One region of the Erwinia sp. AK-PDG3-5 genome, then DNA from elsewhere that is predicted to be linked to it. Evidence: predicted binding sites of a transcription regulator. Region 1 holds the regulator's gene; each other region holds the start of a gene.
The links. Region 1 encodes PurR, which represses purine synthesis genes. Its sites were predicted from a motif close to CANGCAAACGTTTGCNTG; they were not measured.

Region 1 (3,664 bases):
CTGCAAACCGCCTCTGTTGAGACTGCCCCGTTGCACTCCAGCAAATACAAAAAGAAAACCACCTTAAACGCCGGAAAAAAACGCTATGGCCGCCATCGTGGCAAGGTTGTCGATACTGCTGAAGAGCTGACGTCAGATTCTGTTTCTGCGCCATTAAAGTTAAGCAAAGCTCACCGCGCCCGTTATCAAAAAGCCCGTGAAACAGCGATGACCAAACTAATGGGCCAGTTAGGTAAACCTTACCAGTGGGGCGGAACGTCGCCTAAAACCGGCTTCGATTGCAGCGGCCTGGTGTGGTATGCCTACAAAGATTTAGTGAAGTTTAAAATCCCGCGCACGGCGAATGAGATGTATCACCTGCATGATGCGGCTTCGATAAAACGTGATGAGCTGGAGAAAGGCGATTTAGTCTTCTTCCGCATTAACGGGCGCGAGACGGCGGATCACGTTGGCGTGTATCTGGGTGGTGGGAAGTTTATTCAGTCGCCACGTACTGGCAAGGATATTCAGGTCAGCGCCCTGGCAGATGATTACTGGCAGCGCCACTATATTGGTGCCCGCCGGATGATGACGCCAAAAACCATTCGATAGCAGAAATACTCAGAGCCGATCGTCAGACCGGCCCTGTTTGCACTTAATGCATGATCGCGGTGAAGCTAAACGCCATAATCATCAACAGTGCGCAAACCGTGGTCAGTAACGAGAATTTCAGATCGGTATCCATTTTTAATCCTAAATAGCCCTACAGTTTATGATGCCATCAATTTTCCCATACTTGACGGTAAAAATCTCGTTTTCTCTGCCAAGCCTTGTTAGAATTCTTTTTTTGTTGCGCAACGGCCCGCACCTTAAGGTGTTTAGCGGTCTTTAATCAGCGCTTTTTCCTTCCTGACGACTCCGGACAGCAACTAAAAAACGACTTCAGACGTCAGGTTTTCGATCTCACCAGGCAAACGATTAACAACAGGCTTATCAAACAGTTAAGATAGGCGCAGGAGTAGTTATTTCATGGCAACAATTAAAGATGTGGCAAAGCAAGCCGGGGTGTCCACCACCACCGTCTCCCACGTCATCAACAAGACCCGTTTCGTTGCAGAAGAAACGCGGGAAGCCGTGTGGGCCGCTATTAAGGCGCTCCACTATTCACCCAGCGCGGTTGCCCGTAGTCTGAAAGTGAATCACACCAAAACCATCGGGCTGCTGGCTACCTCGAGCGAGGCGCCCTATTTCGCCGAAATTATTGAAGCCATTGAAAACCGCTGTTTTGCCAAAGGCTACACGCTGATCCTCGGTAACGCCCACAATGATCTTGCCAAGCAACAGGCCTATCTGTCGATGATGGCGCAGAAACGCGTCGATGGCCTGCTGGTGATGTGTTCCGAATACCCGGACGAGCTGATCACCATGCTGGAAGATAACCGCAATATTCCGATGGTGGTGATGGACTGGGGTAAATCGCGCGGTGACTTTACCGATACGGTAGAAGACAACGCCTTTGAAGGCGGTTATCTGGCTGGGCGTTATCTGATCGACCGTGGGCATCGAGATATTGGTGTCATCCCGGGTCAGATGGAGCGCAACACCGGCGGTGGCCGTCTTGCCGGATTTATGAAAGCGTTGTCTGAAGCGGGCATTACCCTGCGTGACGAGTGGCTGGTTCAGGGCAATTTCGAACCAGAATCAGGTCATCAGGCGATGCAGCAAATCCTCTCACAGAAGCAGCGTCCAACGGCGGTGTTCTGCGGTGGCGATGTGATGGCGATGGGCGCAATTTGTGCGGCTGATGAGATGGGCCTGCGCGTTCCGCAGGATATATCGGTGATCGGGTACGATAACGTGCGCAACGCCCGTTACTTCACACCGGCGCTGACCACGGTTCACCAGCCAAAAGAACAGTTGGGCGAAACCGCCTTCGATATGCTGTTGGATCGTATCACCAGCAAGCGTGAAGAACCGCAGACGATTGAAGTACATCCTACATTGATCGAACGCCGTTCGGTTGCCGATGGTCCCTTCCTGGATTATCGCCGCTAATCCCGCTTAGTGCTGAGGGAGAATTCTCCCTCGGCACACCCTGTTGGCTCAGGACTCTTCCTTCAGCCATTCACTGTTCAGCGTGTCACTGTCACCCAGATAATCCAGCAACCAGCTCAGCGCCGGTGAAGCCTGCTGCTCAGACCAGCTCACGCAGCACGGGCTGTCCGGAAATCCGCCTTCCAGCGTCAGTTCATGCAAAGCGCCCTTTTGCAGCAGGGGTTGCGCCAAATGGCCCGGCACCATCCCCACGCACAAGCCCGCCAGCAGGCAGTCAAACGCGCTTTCCCAGTCTGGCACCACCAGCCGCCGCTGATTATCCAGTGTCCACGTGGTGCGTTTCGGCAAGGCTCTTGAGGTATCTTCCAGCACCAGTGAAGGCCATTCGCCGATCGCCTCTTCACTGGTTTCTGCGTGCTGACGTGCCAGCGGATGATTCGAGGCGACTACACAGCGCCAGTTGAGCGCGCCCATATTGCGGAAGGCGAACCGGCCTCCTACCGGGATAGCCTGTGTCGCGCCGATGGCCACATCCACCCGCCCGTCGGCCAACGCATCCCAGACGCCGTTAAATACTTCTGCTGACAGATGCAGTTCCATATCCGGGAAGTGTCGATAAAAGTCGACTACCAGCTGCCGGGTGCGCTGAGATTTAACGATGCGATCGACGGCGATATTAATTTGCCCTCGCCAGCCGTTAGCGACCTGCTGGCACTGTCGCCGGGTGGCGAGCATTTTTTTGATGACACTACGCCCTTCCTGGATGAATACCCGTCCCGCATCGGTCAGCACCACATCGCGATGGCGACGCTCAAACAACGGCACGGCAAGCCATTCCTCCAGCTGCCGCACGGTATAACTGATGGCTGAGGGTACGCGATGGAGCTCTACGGCGGCTGCGGTAAAACTGCCGCTGCGGGCAACCGCATCAACCACTTCAAGGGAATGTTCTGACCACATAATCTGCCTGCAATATTTTTGAACGCAACCTGCAAATATTACCGTTTCACAAGCTGTATGGCACGCGATTACACTCTGCGGCGTTTCGTTCATCACAAATAAAGAGAAAAAGAATGCCTTCGAAAGGATTTATTGTTTACCTGGCGCTGTTAAGCGTGGCAGGTTTCCTCGCTACCGATATGTACCTGCCTGCCTTTGGTGCCATGCAACAAGACCTGCAAACCGATGCCGGGATCATCAGTGCCAGCCTCAGCCTGTTCCTGGCGGGTTTTGCCATCGCCCAGCTGTTTTGGGGTCCATTGTCGGATCGTATTGGCCGTAAGCCTGTACTGTTGATGGGTCTGAGTCTGTTCGCCGTCAGTTGTGGCGCGATGTGGTGGGTAAATTCTGCTGCTGCCCTGCTGGCGTTGCGCTTTGTGCAAGCGGTGGGGATTTGTGCCGCTGCCGTCAGCTGGCAGGCACTGGTTGTCGACCGCTATTCCGCCAGCCAGGCAAACCGCGTATTCGCCTCGATCATGCCGTTAGTGGCACTCTCGCCTGCGCTCGCGCCGTTACTGGGCGCCTGGTTACTCAACCATTTCAGCTGGCGCGCCATTTTTGTCGCCCTGCTGTTGGTCGCAGTGGTGCTGCTGATTTCCACCTTGTTCCTCGCGCCAACGGTGAAGAAGCC
Region 2 (3,664 bases), 1.4 Mb from region 1:
TTCGTACCGGCGAGGAAGACGAAGAAGCGATCTGATTTTTCGCCTCTCCCGTCTGGCCCATCACATCGCCGTCCTTTACAGGGCGGCGATGTTGTTTCTGGCTGACCGATTACAGCACCTTGTGCGGACCAAACACTTCGTAATGGATGCGGGCGCTGTCAATGCTAAGCGTCACCAGCTGTTGCGCCACCTGCTGCATAAAGCCTGTCGGCCCACAAAGGTAGTAATGACCTGTCGGATCGCTAAGCTGGCTCTCCAGCGGCAGTAAATTCATCACGCCGACGCTGTCGAAACGTCCGGCATCCTGCGGCAGCGGATCGCGATACCACAGGTGTTGTGAAAAGTTGGGCAGGCGTTGTGCTGAAGAAGCCACCTCCTCACCAAACGCATGTCTGTTGCCATTATCGGCGGCATGGAACCACTGCACGCGGGCTGGATGCTGCTGAGAGGCCAGCACATCCAGCATCGCCAGCATTGGCGTCTGGCCGACGCCGGCGGAGATCAGGGTGACCGGTGTCTCAGGAGAGACGGCCAGGAAGAAATCACCCGCCGGTGCGGCCAGTCTCAGCTCATCACCGACCTGTGCATGCTGGTGCAGCCAGCCAGACACCGTGCCGCCTGGTTCATGGCGCACGGCAATGCGATAATCCCGGCCATTGGGCGCGCGGGTCAGTGAATACTGGCGGATCTCCTGATTGGCAAAACGCTTATCGCGCAGCCAGACGCCAAGATATTGACCCGCCTGATAATCCGCCACCGGCTGACCATCGGTCGGGCTAAGAATAAAGCTTTTGATCACCTCGCTTTGCGGCTCAATGGCGCTGATGCGAAACGCCCTCGGCATACGCCAGCCGCCCACTTTTTCCTCGGCCTGCTGATAAAGCTGTTCTTCCCGCTGAATAAACACGCCTGCCAGTACGCCATAGGCTTTGCCCCAGGCATCCAGCACCTCGTCGCCCGGACTGAGCATTTCGTCAAGGGTTGCCAGCAGATGCTGGCCGACAATCTGATACTGAGCAGGCTGAATAGCGAAGCTGGTGTGCTTCTGCGCTATCTTTTCCACGGCGGGCAGCAGGGCAGCCAGATTTTCAATATTGCTGGCATAAGCACAGATGGCGTTAAACAGCGCTTCCCGCTGATTGCCGTTGCGCTGATTGCTCATATTAAAAATCTCTTTCAGCTCGGGGTTATGAGCAAACATTCGGTCATAGAAATGGGCGGTCAACGCCGGGCCGGTCGCCAGCAGGGCAGGAATGGTGGCTTTCACAGTGGCAATGGTTTTCGCGTCTAACATAGGTGAACTCCCTTGAGGGCTTAAACATGTATTTTAGATGCATCTTATAATTTATAAACACGTATCGCAAACACACCTTTAAGTGACAGGGGCATCATTTGGTTAAGCAACCCTCGCCAGTCCTGAAGCCAATCGTTTGCGTAAAAAGGGCGCTTTGTGGCTACCCCTAAGCAGGTAAAACAGTTTACACTGTTGGCCTTCGCCCAAACGGGCCGATCGATACCGATTATTTTGTTAGCTGAGTCAGGAGATGCGGATGTTAAAGCGTGATATGAATATTGCCGATTATGATGCCGAGTTATGGCAGGCAATGGAGCAGGAAAAAGTGCGTCAGGAAGAGCACATTGAACTGATTGCTTCTGAAAACTACACCAGTCCGCGTGTTATGCAGGCGCAAGGTTCTCAGCTGACCAATAAATATGCCGAAGGCTATCCGGGCAAGCGCTACTACGGTGGCTGTGAGTATGTGGATATCGTTGAGCAGCTGGCTATCGATCGTGCGAAAGCGCTGTTCGGTGCCGATTATGCGAACGTGCAGCCACACTCAGGTTCCCAGGCGAACTTCGCCGTCTACACCGCGCTGCTGCAGCCGGGCGACACCATTCTGGGGATGAACCTGGCACATGGTGGTCACCTGACTCACGGTTCGCCGGTTAACCTGTCGGGTAAGCTGTATAACGTCGTGCCTTATGGCATCGATGAAACCGGCAAAATCGATTACGACGATCTGGCGGCGCAGGCACAGAAGCACAAGCCAAAAATGATCATCGGTGGCTTCTCCGCGTACTCCGGTCTGTGCGACTGGGCGAAAATGCGTGAAATCGCTGACAGCATCGGTGCCTGGCTGTTTGTTGATATGGCGCACGTTGCCGGTCTGATCGCAGCGGACGTTTATCCAAACCCACTCCCGCATGCGCACATCGTTACCACCACCACCCACAAAACCCTGGCGGGCCCGCGCGGCGGCCTGATCCTGGCGAAGGGCGGCGACGAAGACCTGTACAAGAAGCTGAACTCTGCTGTCTTCCCTGGCGGCCAGGGCGGCCCGCTGATGCACGTGATTGCTGGTAAAGCGGTCGCGCTGAAAGAAGCGATGGAGCCTGAGTTCAAGGTGTACCAGCAGCAGGTGGCTAAAAATGCCAAAGCGATGGTTGAGGTGTTCCTGGAGCGTGGCTACAAAGTGGTTTCTGGTGGCACGCATAACCACCTGTTCTTGTTGGACCTGGTTGATAAAAACCTGACCGGTAAAGAAGCGGACGCCGCGCTGGGTCGCGCCAATATCACCGTTAACAAAAACAGCGTACCAAACGATCCGAAGAGCCCGTTTGTGACTTCAGGTATTCGTATTGGTTCTCCTGCGGTTACCCGTCGTGGCTTCAAAGAAGCTGACGTCCGCGAGCTGGCTGGCTGGATCAGCGACATTCTGGACAACGTCGCGGATGAAGGCACTCAGGAACGCGTGAAGAAGCAGGTTCTGGAAATCTGCGCACGCTTCCCGGTTTACGCATAACACTGCGTTACCCCTTTCCCTCGCGAAAGGGGATCCGGAACACATTAACGGGACAATACTGTCCCGTTAATTGATCTTAGGCCTGACCTCTGAGAAAGTAGCGCGCACTTTTGTCGGAGGGAACATGGCGATTCGTTCAGCTTACTGGCTCGGTCTGGGCTATTTCACGTACTTCTTTGCCTATGGCGTCTGGCTTCCTTTCTGGGGAGTGTGGCTGAAAGACTCTGGCCTGCAGCCAGAGAAAATTGGCCTGCTGCTCGGCTGCGGCATGATCGCCCGATTCCTCGGCAGCCTGATCATCGCCTCAAGAGTCACCAATCCTTCGCAACTGATTACCGCACTTCGCCTGCTGGCGGTGCTGGCGTTATGCTTTGTGCTCAGCTTCTGGATAAGCACTTCGTGGATCTGGCTGCTGCTGGTGATGATTGGCTTCAACCTGTTCTTCTCGCCGCTGGTTCCGCTCAGTGATGCGCTGGCAGCGACCTGGCAAAAGCAAATCTCAATGGCCTATGGCCCGGTTCGCCTGTGGGGCTCGCTGGCGTTCGTTATCAGCTCGGCGCTGACCGGCGTGCTGGTCAATGCTTTCTCCTATCAGGCGATTCTGGTGATGCTGTGTATCGGCGTTGCCGCGATGTTTGCTGGCATGCTGTTACGGCCATCCGTGCTGCCTTTAGGCGATGCAAAGCAGTCGGAAAAAGCCGGATGGGCTGACTGGAAGCGACTGCTGCAGGAAAATGCCGTCTGGCGGTTCCTGCTATGCGTGACGCTGATGCAGGGGGCGCATGCCGCCTATTACGGCTTCAGCGCTATCTGGTGGCAGGAAGCCGGCTACTCAGCCAGCGTCGTCGGCTATCTCTGGT
Region 3 (3,664 bases), 1.7 Mb from region 1:
AACACCAGCACCAGCGCCAGCCCGATAATTTCGCGGCCGTGGTTCAGAAACTCACTGGTCGGGGTTTTCCAGCCGTCGGCAAACAGCAGCGGCGGGATAAACAGCACCAGGAACAGCTCGGGATCGAAGTCGACGTGCAAACCAAACGTCGGCCAGGCGAGCAAGGCACCCATGGCGATCTGCACCAGCGGCAGTGGGATTTGAAACGGAATGATGCGGGCAGCGACGCCTGAGAGCGACACCATCAGCGTCAAAATGAGGATGGTAAAGAAGATTTCCATGTTGTCCTTATCTGTCTTCCTGCGAAATACACAAATGCCAGTCGGAACGATCGACCTGAGAGAATAGTAAAACAAAAATGCGGTGGGTTTAAAAACAGGAAGTGCGCTATCGGGGGATTAATGCAGTTAAAGGCTAAAATCAGGGGCCGACGGGCGGCCCCTGACGGTTTAGATCGCCCAGCCGCCGGCATAGAATGCCACCAGCGCCACCGCGATAATCACCGTGCCGGCGTTCAGCTTGCGCCATTCGCCCGCAAAAATACGGCCAATCACCAGTGAACCGAAACCCAGCATGATGCCGGTCACGATATTACAGGTCAGCACGATAAATACCGCTGCCAGCAGACCGGACATCGCATCAACAAAATCGTCAAAATCGATTTTTGATACGTTGCTCAACATCAGCAGGCCGACATACATCAGCGCCGGTGCCGTGGCATAACCCGGCACCAGATACGCCAGCGGCGACAGGAACAGGATCGCCAGGAACAGCAGGCCGACGACGATTGCCGTCAGGCCGGTTTTGCCACCCGCCGCCGTACCGGCCGCCGATTCGATATACACCGCCGCAGGCGATGCGCCCACCAGACCGGCGAAGATGCTGCTGACCGAGTCGGTGGTCAGGGCCTTGCCGCCGTTGATGATCTGATTGTCTTTATCCAGCAGGTTGGCCTGCCCGGCAACGGCACGGATGGTGCCGGTGGCGTCGAACACCGCCGTCATCACCAGCGCCAGCACGCTTGGCAGTACCGCAGGCTTCAGCGCACCGAGGATGTCCAGACTGAACACCAGCGAATGACCATTGGCATCATTCAGGCTTGGCATGGCAAACAGCCCCTGGTACTTCACCGCCGGATCAAAAATCAACCCGAGAATGGAAATGGCGATAATGGTCAGCAGAATGCCGCCCGGCACGCGCAGCTTTTCCAGACCGAAAATTGCCGCCAGGCCAACTATCGACATCATCACCGGGAACGAAGCGAAATCACCGAGCGCCACAGGCAAGCCCGGCGCAGGGTTTTTGACCACCAGGCCAACGCCGTCCGCGGCGATCAGCAGCAGGAACAGGCCAATCCCAACGCCCGTGCCGTGCGCCACGCCCATCGGCAGATTACGCAGGATCCACGAGCGGATACCGGTGGCGGAGATGATGGTGAACAGAATCCCCATCAGGAACACCGCACCCAGCGCCACCGGCACGCTGATATGCTGTCCCAATACCAGGCTGAAGGCGGTAAAGGCGGTCAGTGAGATCGCGCAACCAATTGCCATCGGCAGATTGGCCCACAGGCCCATGATTAGCGAACCGAAGCCTGCCACCAGACAGGTGGAGACGAAGACCGCCGTCGGCGGAAAACCGGCTTTGCCGAGCATAGACGGCACCACGATCACCGAATACACCATGGCAAGGAAGGTGGTGAGGCCTGCCAGAATTTCCTGACGGACCGAACTGCCGCGCGCAGAAATGTTAAACCAGCTGTCCAGCGAACCGCCGGGCTGATGAGAAGGAGTCGACATAGTGAAAAATCCCCTGAGATTTCTTATGAGTTATTGATGCGTGACGCATGAAGCTGACTGATTCAACGTTTCACCATCCCAGGACGCACTGTTCACAGACCGCGAAAACCCGTTAGCCGGGCAACGGTCGGAAAAAAGGCAAACGTTTACTACGTCACGCATTAAGCCGCACTATTTTAAAGGCAAACGATTATCCAGCCTTTATCAGTGCATTATCAACTCCTGATCGCACCTATATTTGCAGCAACCTGAAACGCAGGGGCATTTCAGGTAGAAATCCATTCAGTCGAGCTTCACTTCACCACCCTGTTGCAGGGCACGCTGCCAGGCGGCACGGTTTTGCACTTTCGCCAGCCAGGCCTGGATGGCCGGGGAGTTGGCGGCGCCGCCTCGCGCGGTCAGCGCCTGGATCGGGAAGCTCATCTGCACGTCGGCAATGCTGAACTGCTTGCCGGCAAACCACGCGTGGCTCGCCAGATGCTGTTCGATAAATTCGCGATGGGTCGCCAGCTGTTTATCCAGATAGCCTTTCTGCACGCCCTTACCAAAGGCATTGCCAATGGGACGCAGTAGCCACGGCACCGGCGGTTTGCCCATCCGGCTGAAGATCAGCTTCATCACCAATAGCGGCATTAACGACCCTTCGGCATAATGCAGCCAGTAACGACACTGCAGGCGCTCATCCTCATCATTTAGTTTCAACCGATTTTCTGCGTCATAACGCTCGGCGAGGTATTCAAGGATCGCGCCGGATTCGGCAATCACGCGATTTTCGTCGGTGATGACCGGGGATTTACCCAGCGGATGCACTTTTTTCAGCGCGTCCGGGGCCAGCATGGTGCTCTCACGCTGATAGCGTTTGATCTGGTAAGGCACTTCCAGCTCTTCCAGCATCCAGAGCACACGCTGCGATCGGGAGTTATTCAGATGGTGAACGGTGATCATGCTCTAACCTTGTGTTATACGAAGAGTTATCAGTATAGACCCTCCGCCACAGCCTGATGCCGCTCACTCCCGCTAAGACTCCAGCAGGATTGCGCCGGTGCCGCGCTCGCTCAGCCTGTCGTCCGGGTTGCGCAGCGGGCAATCCTGCATCGATAAACAGCCGCAGCCAATGCAACCGTCCAAATCGTCACGCAGCCGGGTCAAGGTTTCGATGCGCCGATCCAACTCCTCGCGCCATTTCTCGGTCAGCACCTTCCACTCTTTCGGCGACATGCGGTTTCCCGCCGGCAGCTGCATCAGATGGTCACCAATGGTGGCCAACGGAATACCGATGCGCTGCGCAATTTTCACGATCGCCACCCGGCGCAGGACGTCGCGGTGATAGCGCCGCTGGTTACCGGCATTGCGGAAGCTGGTGATTAACCCTTTGCTTTCATAGAAGTGCAGCGCAGAGACCGCCACGCCGCAGCGTTGCGCCACGTCGCCTGGGGTCAGTTCTCGCTTGTTGGGGCAGTTGCGACTTTTTTTCATTTAGCTCTTTACCTCAAGTTAACTTGAGGAATTATACTCAGCAGCCATTGAGAAGACGACCAGAAATTATTTCGCCAGGGAGAAGAGCATCATGCATGACGACATCATCCACACCCTTACCGACTGGATTGAAACCAACCTGGATAAAACCCTGTCGATTGATGAAGTGGCCGCGAAATCGGGCTATTCGAAGTGGCATTTGCAGCGGATGTTCCGCACCGTCACCAAACAGACGTTGGGCGGCTATATTCGCGCGCGTCGGCTGACGCTGGCGGCCGAAGCGCTGAGTCAGACCCAGCGCCCGGTGTTTGATATTGCCATGCAGTACGGGTACGACTCGCAGCAGACCTTCTCCCGCGTGTTCCGCCGTCAGTTCTCGCAGACGCCGA

Region 2: glyA (serine hydroxymethyltransferase) is a predicted target of PurR. The motif match lies at 1,420-1,437, and genes of this name have one in related genera.
Region 3: AC1UKS_RS20410 (NCS2 family permease) is a predicted target of PurR. The motif match lies at 1,935-1,952, and genes of this name have one in related genera.

Annotation. Positions count from the first base shown of each region.
Region 1 is NZ_CM165967.1:2,692,605-2,696,268, forward strand. Features, by position in the region: gene AC1UKS_RS12365 (C40 family peptidase) at 1-591, shown strand, start outside; gene cydH (cytochrome bd-I oxidase subunit CydH) at 635-724, opposite strand; gene purR (HTH-type transcriptional repressor PurR) at 1,009-2,034, shown strand; gene punR (DNA-binding transcriptional activator PunR) at 2,083-2,994, opposite strand; gene punC (purine nucleoside transporter PunC) at 3,108-3,664, shown strand, end outside.
Region 2 is NZ_CM165967.1:1,264,774-1,268,437, forward strand. Features, by position in the region: gene glnB (nitrogen regulatory protein P-II) at 1-35, shown strand, start outside; gene hmpA (NO-inducible flavohemoprotein) at 110-1,294, opposite strand; gene glyA (serine hydroxymethyltransferase) at 1,551-2,804, shown strand; gene AC1UKS_RS05820 (3-phenylpropionate MFS transporter) at 2,929-3,664, shown strand, end outside.
Region 3 is NZ_CM165967.1:4,365,369-4,369,032, forward strand. Features, by position in the region: gene AC1UKS_RS20405 (Na+/H+ antiporter) at 1-281, opposite strand, end outside; gene AC1UKS_RS20410 (NCS2 family permease) at 450-1,799, opposite strand; gene AC1UKS_RS20415 (glutathione S-transferase family protein) at 2,082-2,744, opposite strand; gene soxR (redox-sensitive transcriptional activator SoxR) at 2,817-3,275, opposite strand; gene soxS (superoxide response transcriptional regulator SoxS) at 3,367-3,664, shown strand, end outside.